2 regions of the Halomonas sp. M1 genome follow, and region 2 is predicted to be linked to the other one. Evidence: predicted binding sites of a transcription regulator. Region 2 holds the regulator's gene; the other holds the start of a gene.
What was found. The regulator FliA, encoded in region 2, starts transcription of late flagellar genes. The targets are predictions, from matches to a motif close to CTAAAGTTNNNNNNNNNNCNGCCGATA.

Region 1: P8S54_RS00585 (DUF4019 domain-containing protein) is a predicted target of FliA. The motif match lies at 2,110-2,136, and genes of this name have one in related genera.

The regions. Positions count from the first base shown of each region.
Region 1 covers NZ_CP121119.1:129,182-133,577, reverse strand. The annotation lists gene P8S54_RS00595 (nodulation protein NfeD) at 1-634, opposite strand, end outside; gene P8S54_RS00590 (alternative oxidase) at 901-1,542, shown strand; gene P8S54_RS00585 (DUF4019 domain-containing protein) at 1,657-2,064, opposite strand; gene P8S54_RS00580 (class I SAM-dependent methyltransferase) at 2,224-2,967, shown strand; gene P8S54_RS00575 (DUF1456 family protein) at 2,980-3,450, opposite strand; gene P8S54_RS00570 (hypothetical protein) at 3,543-3,965, opposite strand; gene P8S54_RS00565 (DEAD/DEAH box helicase) at 4,211-4,396, shown strand, end outside.
Region 2 covers NZ_CP121119.1:2,600,398-2,604,793, forward strand. The annotation lists gene flhF (flagellar biosynthesis protein FlhF) at 1-802, shown strand, start outside; gene P8S54_RS12010 (hypothetical protein) at 799-1,365, shown strand; gene P8S54_RS12015 (flagellar protein FlhE) at 1,458-1,895, shown strand; gene P8S54_RS12020 (RNA polymerase sigma factor FliA) at 1,923-2,621, shown strand; gene P8S54_RS12025 (MotA/TolQ/ExbB proton channel family protein) at 2,661-3,476, shown strand; gene P8S54_RS12030 (OmpA family protein) at 3,481-4,140, shown strand; gene P8S54_RS12035 (sensor domain-containing diguanylate cyclase) at 4,177-4,396, shown strand, end outside.

The DNA.
Region 1 (4,396 bases), 1.3 Mb from region 2:
CATTCTGCTCTAGTGCTTGATTGGCAGTGAGATTTACCGCGTTGCGTACCGCTTCTTCCGCCCAATCTGCGTTGCGTCCGTGGCGCTCGGCCAGGCCCCGAATAAAGCTAACGGCGTCCTCCAGTACCTTTCGATCCATCGCACTGCCTTCACGCTCAGACTCTTTTGTATCACCTTCGTCTGTGTCTTCCTCACCGCTAGCGACGCCAGAGCCACCCATTTGCACTGGCGTTGCCGACCCTAAATGGGTGGCAGGTGCCATGGCCGCCACATGGCTGCCATATAACAAATAGGTGCCAGCACTTGCCGCGCGTGCGCCGCTTGGCGACACATACATAACCACGGGGGTTTCGGAATTGAGCATGGCTTGGATCATGTCACGGGTAGTTTCAACCAGCCCGCCAGGCGTGTTTAACTCAACAATAACCAGATCACTGTTCTGCTCTTGAGCCCGACGAAGGCCACGCCCAAAGTAATCCTTCGTTGCAGGCCCAATGGCACCCTCAATGTTGAGCACCAGTGCCTTACCACCACTATTTTGCGCCATCGCCTGCCATGTAAAAGACGATGTGGCCATGATGACGCCAGCGAGAAGCATCCAGAGCCAGTGCGATTTGAGAGAAAAGGCTTGCATGATCGCTCCTCGCGCTTCGCGCCATCACCTAAATCTTACAACAGTGACCACTACCACACCGCTTAGTTTCACAAAACCTATACAGCATGTAGAAACCGGAAAGCAGCTGTTAATATCAGAACCTCTTTTTAACGTAGCACCTCTGGGTGGACTCGCCATAAATTAAGTAAAAGTAAGCACTAATTCTTACGCTGTTTATCCTTTTCGAGTGAACCAGACTCTTATACAGAAGTCGTACTACCAGATAAATTCAGATAAGGAACATAATGATGCGCACCACCAACGACCGTTCAACCGAAAGCGACACGAAGCAGACCCACTATCAACCACGCGGATTTTCTGACCGCATTGCATATCGGTTAGTACGCTTTATGCGCTTTTTTGCAGATGTTTTTTTTGCAGGCCGCTACGGCCATCGGGCGGTCATTTTAGAAACCGTGGCCGCAGTGCCCGGCATGGTAGGAGGTGCCATTCAACACCTACATGCCCTGCGGCGAATTAAAGATGACGACGGCTGGATTCGTACGCTGCTGGATGAAGCTGAAAATGAGCGTATGCACTTGATGACGTTTATCGAAGTGGCCAAACCTAACCGCTTTGAGCGTTTCATTATTATGTTGGCGCAAGGTATTTTCTTTAACCTGTTTTTCTTGCTCTACCTCTGCTCTAGCAAAACTGCCCACCGTGTAGTGGGTTACTTAGAAGAGGAAGCCGTTTATAGCTACACCGAGTACCTAGAAGGGATTGATCGCGGCGAATACGAAAACATTCCCGCTCCGCAAATTGCTATCGACTACTGGAACTTGCCTCAGGATGCTCGGCTGCGTGAGGTGGTGGTTGCAGTAAGGGCGGATGAAGCAGACCACCGCGACACTAATCATGATTTTGCGGATCAGCTCTCTCAATAGCGCTGTCTAAGCAGTTTTATTTCAATCTTTATACTCAGCTGTTTCCACTACTGGTTGAGCTGGCGCCGCTGGATTAGCGGCGCTGTTGTATCTTCCGCCACGTCTGCCCTGTCCTTATTCGATATAATAGCCACTAACGCGCCAAGTGCCGTTTTCAAGGTGGGGCGTTACCACCTCCATAACCCTGGGATTATTTTCAAAACGTGTTTGAAACGTGAACTCCTTATAGTCCCCTCGTGGTGCACCGGGCATAGACGTATATTGCGATACCCTTACACGGCGTCGCGTTTCCGCTGCACCAAAGTCCCGCCGCGACAGCGAAATAGTGCGCTGAAGCATAGCCGCAGAAAGTGGCGCTTGTAGCAGCGGCGATGCCTCATCCCACGCCTGCTGGTATTCCCCTCTATCTACCGCCGCTAACCACGCCAGCGCCGCCGCTTCGGCCGCCTGCACAGAAGCCTTGGCATGGGCCGGAAGAGTGAGTAATAGCGTTGTAAAACAAAGGGCAAGTAGTTTGCGCATAGCGGGCTCTTGTGGTGACGTTAAGATTTCCTACCTGTGAGGTGTTATCGGGAAGTAGCCGGATTTCTTTAGCCGTCGTCCCGCCCTCGCTTCTCAATTCCTACCCGCTCGTTTACTATGCGCCATCCCTTTTATTCCAGCTTCCACCACTAGGCGACCATGTCCGTCAACGCACTTTATACTGATCTTTCTGGCTACTACGATTTGATGTGCGTAGACATCGACTATCAAGCCCAAAGTAACGCCATCCGCAGGCTGCATCAGATATTTGGCAACGGTGGCACCACCCACTTGGATTTAGCCTGTGGTACCGGCCCCCATGTGCGCCATTTTATCGACGCGGGCTACACCAGTAGTGGGCTAGACATTAACCAACCGATGCTGGATATCGCCGCCAAGCGCTGCCCAGAAGCGCACTTCTCGCTGCAAGATATGAGCACCTTTGAGATTAACGAACCCCTCGATCTCATCACCTGCTTTTTGTACTCAATCCATTATAACGATGGTATTGAAAAGCTAACGGCGTGCATTGCCAGCGCCCACCGCGCGTTAAAAGCAGGCGGCGTGTTCTATTTTAATGCCGTCGATAAAGACAAAATCGACAACGGTTTATGCGTTAAACACACCGCCAAGCAGGCAAACAATACCTTTACCTTTCGCTCTGGCTGGCATTACTGCGGGCACGGAGAAAGACAGTCACTCAGGCTGAGTATCGAAAAAACGAACGCTGAAGAGACGCAGGTTTGGAATGACGAGCACCCCATGGTGGCGGTGAGTTTTGCAGAGTTAAGCGCCCTATTGGCGCCTTACTTCGAGGTGCATGTGTTTGAGCACAACTACGACACCATCTCGCCGTGGGATAACGCCTCTGGCAATGCGATTTTCGCTTGCGTGAGGCGCTAGCCTTTTAGCACTTTAACTCTCAGCGTTGGGCCGTAGCTGACGCTGAACGCCAAGCAGGAAGTTACGCAGCATTTGGTCTTTGCACTCGCGATAGTTCTTATGGCTGGGCTTCCGGAAAAAAGCGCTTAGCTCGTGGCTGCTTAAGGGCAAGCCCACCAGCTCAAAAATCTCTAAAATGTCATCCGCTTTTAAATTCAGCGCAATACGCAGCTTCTGGAACACCATATTATTGTTTAACTGCGCTTCCGGCGCGGGCTGCGGGCCTTCGCGCTTACCCCGCTTAAAGCTGATAAAGCCATTCAGAAAGGACGCCAGCTCCCTGTTCTTCATTGTGACAAAGGCGTCATCGTCATCCTTTTTCAGCCAAGCGGTTACCTGCTCTTGTGTCACCTCAACCTCAGCCAGAGCGAAGATATTCACGATGGTGTTATCTTTTAAATCAAAGGTATAGCGAATACGGCGAAAAATATCGTTATTGGTCAAGAGCGAGCCCCTAGTCTTAGGTATGTTCAACACCATCAGCTGTTAGCTGAACCTGTGTCTGTCATCAGTGGTTGGTACATCAAGAACGCAGTTTAGCCTGCAGTTAACGTTTCAAGCAGTTCATCTATTTCTGCTTTCAATTCGTTGTCTTCAATTCGACGTGCGCTCTCTTTTGCCTCTTGGAGGTTTTTGATTGCCGCGTCTGTTTGGCCCAGCTCCACTTGCAACATTGCCATGGAAAAACCGATGGATGACAGATGGTCTTTCGAATCTATCGCACTGGCTTTTGCTAACGCTTTTTCGTAGAGGGCCAGCGCATCTTCCAGCTCTTCGGTGAAGTCCGCCAAGGTTTCCCACTGCTCTGGGTGATCTTTATCGGTGTTTTCATGCTCGCTGCAAATCGCCTGTAGCTCGGCATACAGCGCTTCAAAGGTGGCGCGATCATCTTTGGCGGCGGCCTTCATCAGCTTTTCAGCAAGTTCGTAAACTGCCTTGTATATTTTGGTATTAATCATTAACCACTACCTTTCTCTATTTAAAAAACAGTAACAAGTAAAACAAATCTGCTGAACGCCAACGTTTGTAACACAGTCACCTCACCGCAACCGGCAACATTATACCCCTTAGGGATGGCCCCCGGGGCGGTCATTTATGGCTTTATAGTGAGGTGTTAATGAGGCCCGTCCTAGGGGTGCTTTTACGCTATACTGCACCACTTTTTATTTTCGACACCCCTTACGACCCTTTGTCAGAGCGTCTAATGCCCTTTTCAAAACTAGGCTTATCCAGCCCACTCGTTCAAGCAATTACTGAACTCGGTTACAAAACGCCCACGCCCATCCAGGAACAAGCGATTCCTGTCATTCTTTCGGGTAAAGACTTAATCGCCACCGCACAAACCGGCACAGGTAAAACCGCTGCCTTTGTGCTGCCACTGCTGGAAAAA
Region 2 (4,396 bases):
TGAACGCGGCTGTGACTGGTCAATGCCAGATATTGGGCTAGATGCTAACGGGGCATGGTCGGCGCTGCCCCGCCTGCAGCATCGGCAGCCCGCCGGTTGGCAGCCCCGTTTGGCAACACAAAGTGATGAACACGGCATCGCCGTCCATTTGCTGCCTACGCTCCCCGACACCGAAGCGCTGGCATGGTTGGAAGCCCAACACCTGACCTGGGTCAGCTTGGTGCCTGCCAGCCAGAGGGTATACTTCCAGGGCACGCGTTGTGCCCAGCGCCAGTTATTTATTGATAGCACGCTTACGCACCATATAAGCGTGCGTTTTCGTGGGCAGCCTATGCAGCTGTGGAGTGCCTATGCAGAAGTGACTGACGCGTCTGGCACTGCTCTATTGGCATGGTACGGAGAGGTTCGTGACCCCGAAAGCGCTAAGCGTATTGCTCGGCGTTACTGGTTAAGCCCTGCTCGATTAGGCGCTGATGCGCTCTCTTTACTGGCGACCCAGCTGCAAAGCGAAGGGGTCACCGCGCTGACGAAGCGGGCATGGCAGCAGCTTAAAGAAGCCGACAGTGGTGATGTCAGTGCTGAAATACGCCTGCTCATGGCCAGCGGCGTTGCCGCCGTAGCAGGGCATTTGGACAGTGCCGACGATGATGCTGCCCTGGCCCTGCGCACCGACCTGATGCTGCTGCTAGGCACCCAGCGAAAACGGCGCGATACCGCCTTGCTCGATGGATTAGTGCATTCCTTTATGGCCCGCGATGCGATTCGTCAGCTAGGTAGCGTGAGCCGAGAGGGCATGCTATGAGCAGCCAAGACCAGGCAGCGGGGCTGCGAAAATGGGCGGATTTACAGCGTCAGCAGCGCGGAGACATACCCGAAGATACGCTGCCGGATGAGCCAGCTCCCGCAGAGCCAGTCTCAAAGGAAGCGGCTTCTGTTTACGCTGCATCCGCCATGGTGCCAACCGTAGAGGCACCGCCCACGCCGAAACAGCCGCTGGTGGTGGTGGGCTTACCCACCCATCAGCACCAGGTTAACAAGGTAAGAAGCCGCCTCAGCCAGTGGTCGGCATTGGGGCGCCGCTGGGCAGGCGACCCAGATGACTGGGACATTCACCTGGTTGACCCTGCTACAGCTAATCTGCCATTACTAGTGGCGCGCTACCCGCGCTGGGCGTTGTGGGTAAGTAGCGATGCGGATGCGTTTATGCCGATGTACCGAGTTTTGCGGCAAGTGCATGACAACAAAGGTCCAAAGCGCCTGTTGGCGCTGCATGAGCCCCACTTGCCACGCCAAGGATTACTCGATAACTTGCGAGAAGCTGCCGCAGGTTATTTAGACACAGAACTGCTGCTGCTTGCCCGATAAGGGCTGCAGCGTTTACAAGCAAGCGGGTATTGGCAGAGAAGTACTGGCAGATAAGTACTGGTCACTATCTAGTAGCGTTACTGGGAGCACCCATGCAGCGACAAAGCAGGCAGGGTAGGAGCATCTTAAAGGTGGTCACGTTGAGCATTACGGTGTCGCTCATCGCAATGGGGTTGGCAAGTAGCGTACAGGCAGCACCTGGCAGTTGGAGCAGCCAAGTTCCCAGTGTCATGGTCGCCATGAGCGACCGGGTCAGCAGCAGCCAGCCCATCGTAGCGCCCAGCGCAGCGCAAGTGGGAAACGCAGTGATTGATCGGATACAGTGGCGGTATGAGGCGCCACCGGCGTCGCCAGTCAATGCTTGGCTATGTCACCCTGAACAGTGCATCCCACTTAACAGCATGCGGGGTTCCACTATGGCATTAGCCGGAAAGCACGCCGATGCGCCGCTGTACTTTCGTTTTGCCTTAACGCCCGGCCAGCGGCCGGTGCGGGTACAGGGGCTGCAAGCCATCGTGAATTACCAGTAAAAAGTGTTTTAGCCGCGAGGCACGAGGATGTATACAGCACAAGGCAGGATCAAACAGAGTGAGCTGTTAACCCAATACATGCCACTGGTGAGACGTCAGGCCTTAACGCTGCAGGTGAGGTTGCCCGCGAGCATCGAGCTAGATGATCTTATCCAGGCGGGCATGGTGGGGTTGTTAGAAGCCCTTGGGCGCTTTGATGCGGCCCAAGGTGCGACATTTGCCACCTTTGCCAGCCAGCGAATCCGTGGCGCGATGATGGATGAGCTACGCACGCGCGACTGGCTACCCCGTAGCGTGCGACGTTCGGCCAGAGCGATGGATGAGACGGTGCGGCGGCTGGAGCAACAGCTAGGCCGCGCTCCCGAAGAGGGGGAAATCGCCCGTGATTTAGAAATGCCGCTAAGCGACTATCAGCAGCTACTCAATGACACCAACAGCGGCCAACTGCTGCCGTTTGAAGAGCTGGTGACAGAGGGTGGTGAGCCTAGTAGCGGCGCTGGCAATGTGCTCTTCGACCAGTTGTTGGACGCTCAGCAACGTCAAACCTTGATTGAAGCGATTGAGGCGCTGCCAGAGCGAGAAAAGCTATTAATGGCGCTGTACTACCAAGAAGAGATGAACTTAAAAGAGGTGGGTGCTGTGCTGGGGGTTACCGAGTCCCGTGTCTCCCAGCTGCATAGTCAGGCCGTTAGCCGTTTACGCGCCCGTTTGCACGACGCCAATTAATCTCTCACTCACTTATTTGAACCCGGCGAGGAGCCGTTGATGAATCCATCTACGCTGATCGGTATATCTGCCAGCATTCTACTGCTGGTAAGCGTGCTGTTTTTTACCGCAGAGTCCCCAGAAAGCTTTCTTAACTTACCGGGGTTAGCGATTGTCATTACCGGTACGCTGGCCGCTACGTTTATCAGTTACCCGCTGAAAGAAGTACTTCGGGTAGTGCGCTTGGTAGGCTTAGTGTTTCGCCGTGAAAATACCTATGTTCGAGATGACATTAACGAACTCGTGTCGATGTCTCGGCTATGGTTTAAAGGCGATGTTCGGGCGGTGGAAAAAGAGCTTGAGCACACCCGTAACCCGTTTCTACGCACGGGCATTCAACTGGTCATTGCCAATACCAAAGAGGATGAAATCTTCGACATGCTGCGCTGGCGCATAGCGCGGTTAAAAGCGCGCGAGCATGCAGAGGCACAAATTTTCCGCACGATGGCCACTTACGCGCCTGCCTTTGGCATGATTGGTACGTTGGTGGGGTTGGTTAACATGCTTGAAGTCATGGATGCGGGCGACTTAGAAGTCATTGGCCCGCGCATGGCCGTTGCCCTGCTCACCACGTTTTACGGTATTTTGCTCGCCAACCTAGTGTTTAAGCCTATTGCCGTTAAGCTTGAGCGTCGTACCGAAGAGCGCCTCATTACCATGAACATGGTGCTTGAAGGTATATCGCTCATCACCAAACGTCGCCTACCGTCGTTTATTGAAGAAACACTCAACTCCTTTGTTGCCAACTACCACGACGAAATACGCGATGCTACTGTAAAGCCACGCACCACGCCTAGCCCCGCGACAAAAGGGTAGCGACATGCTGAACAGTGAAGCCCGTCATGCGCTGGAAATGCCCACTGCCGAAGGCGAGGGGGATGAGAGCTGGTTAACGAGCTATCTGGATGTATTGACGCTACTAATCACCCTGTTTGTCCTCCTGCTGGCGTTAACGCCGCCAGGCGGGGGAGAAGCGGCAGATAGCGACAGAATGCGCTCGGCCAGTGCGATTACTGCGCTGCCCCTGGCAACCTTAGCCACTGGTATTCAGCCTCGTCACCAGGGGCTAAGGCCGCAGATGGCGGGGCTAAATATTCCCGGGGTCAGTGTTTCCCAAGGCCGTGAAGGCCTTACCCTGCGTATTGATGATAGCCTTTTGTTTCCCAGTGGCGATGCCGTGCTAACGCCCCAAGGGCAGAATGTGCTAGAAAACCTGATAACGGCGCTTGAGGCCTTTGAAGGTCAAATTTCGGTAGAGGGGCATACCGATAATATACCCATTGCTACTCCTCGGTTCCCCTCGAATTGGGAGCTCTCGGTAGGGCGCGCGATTGCGGTTGTGCGCCACCTTGAACGCCAGGGAGTCGCTGTTTCACGAATGCGGGCGGTCGGATATGCCGACACCCAACCCATGGAAAGTAACGCGACCGCAGAAGGGCGAGCAGCCAATCGGCGCGTTGAGCTGTTGCTAAAGCAGTAGCTTGAGGGTGAATAGACTTTTTTCGAGGCTATTTTCGTGCCGAAGCAACACCCTTTACTTCAGTCGTTTGGTGCTTTGCTGGTGTTGGATGCTGACAGTCGGCGCATTCAAGCTTTCAGTAGCAACCTTGCCGCACTGGTTGGCACGACCGTTACCGACGGGCGTGATCAGACGCTGTCGGAAGTGCTGGGTAAACGCCTAAGCCAGCGGCTACGCCACGAGCTACAGGGCCAGCAGCGCTTGGCCGGGCCGCTAA